DNA from 2 places in the Syntrophotalea acetylenica genome. Region 1 is predicted to be linked to the other one. Evidence: riboswitches for the same ligand, from Rfam matches in the RefSeq annotation. Region 1 holds a riboswitch; the other holds the start of a gene.
What was found. A riboswitch is a leader RNA that binds a small molecule or an ion and turns the genes downstream of it on or off. The one in region 1 is predicted to bind molybdenum cofactor.

Region 1 (4,175 bases):
CATCCTTTTCACCGACGGGCGCATCGAGCCGACCCAGCGTGCCCATGTGCGCCACGGCGGCCTGCCGAACCTGGTCAACCTCATCACGTTGATGAAAGCGGTCGGCGTGCGGTTTTACATTATTTCCGTTGGCGGCGAAGTCGATCAGGCGGTGGAGGAAGCCATGCAACCGGCGGCGGGCGAAGCCACCGTCGGGCGCATTTTCGTCACCTCCAGGGGACTGGACCAGACACAGATCGAGGAGGTCTACCGGGAAATCGATATTCTGGAGACCAACCGCAACCTGACGCGAATTACCCTGCAACCCCGCTGGCTGCGGCAGCCACTGACCCTTCTGGGGCTTGGACTTGCCATCCTGCATCTGCTGCTGCGCAGCGTACCGGGGTTGCGCAAACTGTAAATGGCACTTTGGACCCATGACACGCCGACCGTTGCCGGCGCGTCTCCCAGGGAAAATTTTCCGCCGACCACTGCGAGGAATGCATCATGGCTCTTTTTTCGAATATTCTTCGGCGTTATCAACCCGCGATCCCCTTCATCCTGGCCACCATCGGCCTCACCGGTTTGCTGCTGGTGACCATTGGCGGCGTCGGCCTGTGGCGCAAGGTCCAGCATCACACGGCTCTGGAAAGGCTCAACACGCGCCTGGCAAGCGTGTCCGGCATCAAAGAACACGCCGCCGCCGCGGCCGAACTTGAAAAAATCACTGCCGATGCCGAAAAATCCGGACTGTCCCTGCCGCAAGCCGAGTATGCCCTGCTGGCGCGCACATGGCGAGCCCGTGTCGACGACTTCAAACAGATCACCGCCGCCCTCAACAATCGTTATCTGGCCGTCTCCCAGCAGCAGGATCTGAAAACTTTTCACGAACAGCTGCTCGCTTTACGCGACAGCTGCACAGCAGCTCTGGAAAACCCCGAAGCCCTTTTTGCCCCCATGCAATGGAAGTTGCACAATCTCAAGGGGAACGTTTCGGTCATGCTGGCCTACAGCGTACTGGCCTTCGAACAGGATGGGCGCAAGGCGGCAAAATTTCTGTCCGACGCCGTTGACGATTACAAAACCGCCATCGATCTCGTCGACGGTCTTCGCAGCACGTCACTGCAAAGGGCAATACCACGCTGGAACCTGGAACTTATCGTCGGGCTCGGTGAATACAGGCGCATCGGCCTGAGTGAAATCCCCCAGGAAAACATGTCCGAGGTGCAGGAACAACTCGAGGCGTTCATCCCGGATGTGGCCGGCTTCGCGCCCGGCGTGCCCCTGGACACCAGGGTGGAGAAATAGGCCAACGCCATGCGCTTTAGTCATCCGCACTGTTTCTGGCTGTTACTGCTGCTTGTCCCCGTTGCGTGGCGCATCTGGTCCACGGAGCGGTTTCTGGAGCGGTTGCGGCATCGGTTTCGATTCGATCGTAACGGCAGGGGAGCCTGGAGGCTTTATGGTCGCTGCCTGCTGCCTCTGCTCGGGCTGGCTGGAATGGTAGCCGCACTGGCCGGCCCCGCCATCACCGTCCTGCGGCAGGGAAACATCAGCGACAATCTGGTGCTGGCGATCGGCATCGATGTCAGCAAATCGATGCTCGCCGAAGACATGGCTGTCGGACGGCTATCGGGCCAACCGGCGGTGACCTCCGTATCCAACCGCCTGAATGCCGCCCGGCAACTGGTTCTGACGCTGCTGAGCCGACTGGAGGGAGAAAAGGTCGGTCTGTTCTTTTTTGCGCGCAACGGCATCGAAGTCGTCTCACCGACCCGCGATCACGGATTTCTGCGCTATATGGCGACGCATACCGATCTCGGCGATCTGACCGAATCGGGCAGCAACCTGATAGCCGCACTCGACAGCGGCATACTGATGGCTGCCAGCCAGACCGGCACCCCCGCCCGTGCAGTGATTCTGCTGACAGATGGCGAAGATACCGAAAACAACCAGGCAGAAATCCTGCAAAGCATCACCTCGCGTGACGCGCCCCCGCCCCCCGTGTTTACGATCGGCATCGGCCGCGAACGGGATGTCTTCATCCCCATACGACGCAAAGGCGCCGCCGATATCGACGGTTTTTTCACGGACAGCGAGGATATCCCCCTCAAAACCCGACTCGATGCCCGGACCCTGCGGGCCATCGCCGAAACCACCGGAGGCTCCTATATCCAGCTGACCGGCGAATCGCTCGATGACGTCGCTTCGCAACTGTTGCGCAATATCGGCACCACGGCGGCAACCCCCGCCGATCTGCCCCCGCGCCCCGCGCCTTTCGACCTTGCGCCTCTGTTTCTGGCAACGGGCCTGCTATGCTACATCCTGTTTTTGCTGCTCTAGTCAAAAACCCTGTCAACCCTTGGAAACAAGCCAAAAAACCACGCCGTTTCAATTCCTCCCAAAAACTTTTTTCAATAATGTTTTCAATGTGTTTTGAAATTCTGGAGAGAATTTATGACCATTTTGGAAATGTATACAGCATACCTTATTGAACTTTCGTTCTATTTTGTGTTATAAGTCAACAAATTGGAAAAAGTCTTTGACAACAGCATCAGCACCTGACGCAAAATTCCGATCTCCGAGCCTCGCTGCCTACTGGGAAGGTCCTTATGGCGACAGGCCGAAGGGTTCCGCTGGAAACAGTGGCGCCTCCCTCTCTGGAAAGGAGATTTCACCCGGAACCATTCCAAGAAAAGCAAAATTGGGAGGAAGCAAGACAATGAACAAAATTTTGCGCGTAAACATGAACGACCTTACCTGCAAGGTCGAGGAAGTCCCCGCCGAATACGCCACCCTGGGTGGCCGTGCGCTGACTTCCACCATCGTGGCCAAGGAAGTTCCCCCGCAGTGCCATCCCCTCGGCCCCAACAACAAACTGATTTTTGCTCCCGGCATGCTGTCCGGCACCCCGGCCGCCAACTCCGGCCGCATGTCTGCCGGCGCCAAGAGCCCGCTGACCGGCACCATCAAGGAATCGAACTCCGGCGGCACCAGCGCTCAGCAGTTCGCCAAAATGGGCATCAAGGCCATGATCATCGAAGGCCAGCCCAAGGATGACAAATGGTACCGCCTGCATGTCACCATGGACGGCGTGACCTTCGAGGACGCCTCCGAGCTGGTCGGCAAGCAGAACTTCGACGTCATTGACGCCATGAACGCCAAATACGATACCAAAATCGGCGTCATGACCATCGGCATCCCCGGCGAAAACCGCCTGGCCGCCGCCAACATCTCGGTGAAGGACCCCGACCAGAAGATCCGCTCCCATGGCCGCGGCGGTCTCGGCGCCGTTATGGGCTCCAAGAAAATCAAGTGTATCACCATTGACGCCACCGGCGCCGGCAAGGTTGAAATTGCGAATCCCGAAAAATTCCGCGCCGCCGCCAAGGTTTTCGCCAAAGGCATGCTCGATCACCCCGTAAGCGGCGAGGGTCTGCCCACCTACGGCACCAACGTTCTGATCAACATCCTGAACGAAGCCGGCGGCCTGCCGACCAAGAACTTCAGGTACGGTACCTGTGAACACCATGACCTGGTGTCCGGTGAAACCATGTACGACACCATCGTCAAGCGCGGTGGCCACCACAAGCATGGCTGCCACGCCGGTTGCATCATCCAGTGCTCCCAGGTTTATGTTGACGAAGCCGGCGCGTACATCACCTCCGGTTTCGAATACGAGACCGTCTGGGGTCTGGGCATCAACTGCCTGATCCAGAGCCTCGACGACTGCGCCCGCATCGATAACGCCATGGACAACATCGGCATCGACTCCATCGAAGGCGCCGTATTGCTCGCCGTCGCCATGGACGCCGGCGTATTGCCCTGGGGCGATGGCAAGGAAGCCCTGCGCATCATGAACGAGGAAATCGGCAAATGCACCCCGCTGGGCCGCATCCTCGGCAACGGCACCGCCTCCGTCGGCCAGGCCTATGGCCTGACCCGCGTTCCGGTCGTCAAGGGCCAGGGTATCCCGGCTTACGATCCCGCTCGGTCAAGGGTATCGGTATCACTTATGCAACCACGACCATGGGTGCCGACCATACCGCCGGTTACTCCATCGCCACCAACATCCTCAAGGTCGGCGGTTTTGTCGATCCCCTGAAGAAGGACGGCCAGGTTGAGTTGTCCCGCAACCTGCAGATCGCCACCACCTCCATTGACAGCACCGGTATGTGCATCTTCGTGGCCTTCCC
Region 2 (4,175 bases), 300 kb from region 1:
GCAAACAGACGACCCGGGACGCAATTTCTCCCGGATAATGGCAGCGCAATCGGTACGCTCCATGTGGTAGGCGAAGCCGTGCTCCTTCAGATGCGCTTCCATGATATCCGTACGATAACCGGAAAACCCGGGATCGACATTGACGGCAACCAGTTCGTAACGCACCGGCGCCCGGCGCCTCAAGCTGTCGAGAATATGCAGCAGGGTCCAGGAATCCTTGCCGCCGGATACGGCCACCGCGATTCGGTCCCCCTCTTCAATGAGGTTGAAATCCCCGATGGCCCTGCCGGCCAGTTTTTTTATCTTGCGAAACAGCTTATCTTCGACAATCGGCAAAACAGGCTCCTTCGTAGGGTTTGAATAGGCTGTTTTACGGCATTTCGCCCGGCAATGCAAGTCACTGCCAGGCCGCGCAGGGGATTCCGGCATGCGGGGCCAACAATCGAAGCTTATGAAAGATGGCGGATGTTAAAAAAAATGCCGCCCGGACCAGGGGTCCGGACGGCCAGAACAGGTTTCGGTGGTACGACAGGAAACACAAGACAGCCGGGGCAAAGGGGCCCACCCGGAAGGGCCCCCCTGCCTCGACCTGGCGAAAGCATCAGGCTTCCGCTTGTTCAGAAATTCCAGAATTCATCGATTTCTGCGTCGGTGAAATCCCAGATGGCATTGTGCGGAGGCACTGTCTCAAGAGAAAAGAACTCGGGCAGGCGGTCATCAGCGTTGCTCATGCCGGCGGCCAGATTGAATTCATGCTCCATCTTGAGAATTTTCTTGCCCAGCGCGACAACGCCGTCATTATCCAGCTCAATGCCGAAACGGGCGGCCACCATATCATTCAGCGCTTCGGCGCACTCGGGAATGTCGAGCATCGGGAAAGCCACGAAAACGCACATGCCGGTGCTGTCGATGACGGCAGTGCCGATCTGCAGATTGCGTGACAGCTCAACCTGGCCTTCCTTGCTCAGAGGATCGACGAAACCACCACATTTGAGAATATTGGTGGCGATGCAATAGCCCGAGGTATGGTCAGCACCCATGGTCGAGGTCGCATAGGTGATGCCGATGCCCTTGACCGAACGGGGGTCGTAGGCCGGGATCCCCTGATTTTTGACCACCGGAACCCGGGTCAGTCCGTAGGCTTGTCCGACCGAACCGGTACCGTTGCCGATAATGTGACCGAGCGGCGTGCCCTTGCCGACCTCTTCGCGCAGCAGGCGGATGGCCCCTTTACCGTCCCCCCAGGGGATGATGCCGGCCTCCATGACCACACCCATGGTGACCACGCCCTCGATGGAGTCGATGCCGATGTCATCCATGATATTGTCACAGGTAGCGATATCGTCCAGATCCTGGATGAGGCAGTCGGCGCCAAGTCCCCAGATAGTCTCGTACTCAAAACCGGAGGTAAGATAGTTGCCGTCCTTGTCGTTGTAGACCTGCGAGCACTGGATCATACATCCGGCATGGCAACCGTGCTTGGGGTGTCCCTTGCGCTCGACGATGGTGTCATGCATGGTCTCGCCGGAAATCTTGTCGTGATGATCGCACTGGCCGTAACGGAAGTTCTTGGTCGGCAGACCACCTGCTTCATGAAGGATATTGACCAGGATGTTGGTGCCGTAAGTCGGCAGCCCCTGACCGGAAACGGGATGATCCAGCAACGCCTTGGCAAACACCTTGGCGGCTTTTTTGAATTTCTCGGGATCGGCAATTTCGACCTTGCCGGCGCCGGTACCGTCGACGGTGATGCACTTGATTTTTTTGGAGCCCATGACCGCGCCCATGCCGCCCCGGCCATGAGACCGGATTTTGTGGTCGGGGTCCTTCACCGAAATGTTGGCCGCCGCCATGCGCTTTTCGCCGGGGATGCCGATGGACATGACGCCGACCTTGTCGCCAAAACGTTTTTCCATTTCAGCGATAACGGCGAAGTTCTGCATGCCGACCACCTCGGTCTCTTCGTGGATGGTTACGCCGTCCTTGTCCACGTGCAGCCGATACCATTTATCCTCGGCCGGACGGCCTTCGATAATCATGGCATGGATGCCGAGCTTGGCGAACTGCTGGGCGGTGGTTCCGCCGGAGTTGGATTCCTTGATGCCGTAGGTCAGCGGGCTTTTGCCGCCACAGGACATACGGCCGGAGTTGGCGGCCGGCGTGCCGGACAACATGCCGGGCGCAAACACCAGCTTGTTGTTGGGTCCCAGAGGATGGCAGGTCGGGACAACCTCGGATGCCACGATAGTGGTGGTCAGGGCACGACCGCCGAGGGTTTTCCATTCGGCCGGGACTTCCTCCGTCTTGACCGTCAGATCGGACATGTTGACGCGAACGATGTGCATAAAATCTTTCCTCCCCATGCGATAAATAAATGGAACGGAATTCCGGGCATATCTCCTTTCCAAGCGCGGGAGGCACCGCCGTTTCCAGCGGAACCCTTTGGCCGCCTGCCCTGGGGGCCTTCCCCTTAGGCAAGACTGGCTCGGAGACTGGCGCACATTGAAACGATCTCCGGCATCCGCAACGGCAGTTAAACACATCGGGACCAGATATATCGTTCGGGGGTTTTATAGCACAAGGAGCATCGGCCCGACAGGTGATCAATCGGGGATTTTAAGGGTATGAAAGCATACCCGATCAAACATAAATACGCCGGATAACCTGTTCGATGGTGTATACATTGGCGGGTCACATGCAGCCCATGGGAAGATTTGCCAGGCAGGCGAACAATGTTGCTCAGCCGGCATCTTCTTGGCCGGCAGAGACACGACGTCCGATAAGATAGGAGTGCAGGTTGACATTTTTGCCGCGCAGCCCCAGCTTGCGGCGGATGTTTTTCCGATGGGTCTGTACCGTTTCAAAGGCCAGATTCATGGCTTCGCAAATATCATTGGTGGAGCATCCGGCCTGAATGAACTGGCAGATGCGCATTTCGGTTCTGCTCAGTTTCATCAGCCCCGCATCGAGTTCCGCCGCGGTACCGCTGGTCAGGCCGATGAGCTGCTCCCGCACCAGGTCGATATAACTGGAGCGGATGGCCTCCGACGGTTCACTGGCAATGCGTTCCAGCGCCGGCAGCAGATGGGAACGGATGCGTCGCGCCAGGTTCTGCTCGAATTCCTTGCGCTGCCCGTCGACGCTCTTCATGACGTTGCGCAAGGTAACGTTCATCTCTTCCACCTGCTGTTTTTCCAGCCGCAGACGTCTTTCGAGGGCTTTCTGGCGGGAAATGTCCCGCACGATCACCGGCCAGAACAAGTGCCCGTCGATCTCGACGCGGGTTACCATAAAACTGGCCGGAAGCATGCCGCCGTCACAGCGCCGCACCTGCATTTCGGCGCTCATGCTCGATTCGCCAGACAGCGCCGCGACACAGGACATCAGCGTCCAGCGGCCGTGATTATCGATCAGATCCCTAAGATCCCGGCCAAGCAGTTGTTGCGGGTCGCAACCATAAATCTGGCCGGCGCGCTGGTTGGCTTTGACAATCCGGTAAGCGTCGCCAAGCAGCACAATGCCGTTGCCGACGGACTGAAAGATAAGGCGTAGCATTTTCTCGGAATTGGCCAGAGCCTGGGTCCGCTCCGCGACCAGCTTCTCGAGATGCTGACGGTTGTCGACCAGCCAGGTGATATCGTTGAGGATAAGGATAAATCCCCTTGGCCCGTCGGCATGGGGCGCATAGGCAACCAGCCGCAGATTGAACCACTGCCCGGACCGCGAAAGAAAAATCTCATGGTGAGTATCCGGCGCATAGGCGCGCAAGGCTGCCTCCAGATCAGCTGCGGGCAATTCGAGCAACTCCCAGAAAGGCACGCCACACCATGCATATTCGACAAAAAAATGCTCGGCGGCGGGGTTGAGCTGAAAAACCATTCCCTGATGGTCGGCGACCATGACCAGGTTGGTGGTGGCGGAGAAGATGCACTGCAATTGATGAAATTCAAAATCCTGCAGAAGGTTCTCCCCACCGGTCTGGTCGTGCCTGCCCCTTGCTCCGGCCTCATTCTTCGCATTCTGTACCATCTTCTCTGCCCTTTCTTGCTTCCCTTGCAGCCCCCGGCAGCATATCGGGAATCGTTCCGGACCGCAAGGCCCCGGGCCGTTGGCTGCGGCAGTTCCAGGCCCGACTTTTTTATTGACAAGAGCCAGACAAACATAAATAATTTGCC

Region 2: linked by a shared signal. The riboswitch ahead of A6070_RS12355 (aldehyde ferredoxin oxidoreductase C-terminal domain-containing protein) and the one ahead of A6070_RS13770 (aldehyde ferredoxin oxidoreductase C-terminal domain-containing protein) in region 1 are both predicted to bind molybdenum cofactor.

What each region holds. Positions count from the first base shown of each region.
Region 1 covers NZ_CP015455.1:2,931,998-2,936,172, forward strand. The annotation lists gene A6070_RS13755 (vWA domain-containing protein) at 1-400, shown strand, start outside; gene A6070_RS13760 (hypothetical protein) at 487-1,287, shown strand; gene A6070_RS13765 (vWA domain-containing protein) at 1,297-2,322, shown strand; molybdenum cofactor riboswitch at 2,547-2,666, shown strand; partial or broken gene A6070_RS13770 (aldehyde ferredoxin oxidoreductase C-terminal domain-containing protein) at 2,726-4,175, shown strand, end outside.
Region 2 covers NZ_CP015455.1:2,636,128-2,640,302, forward strand. The annotation lists gene ttcA (tRNA 2-thiocytidine(32) synthetase TtcA) at 1-336, opposite strand, end outside; gene A6070_RS12355 (aldehyde ferredoxin oxidoreductase C-terminal domain-containing protein) at 618-2,345, opposite strand; molybdenum cofactor riboswitch at 2,382-2,503, opposite strand; gene A6070_RS15460 (PAS domain S-box protein) at 2,740-4,029, opposite strand.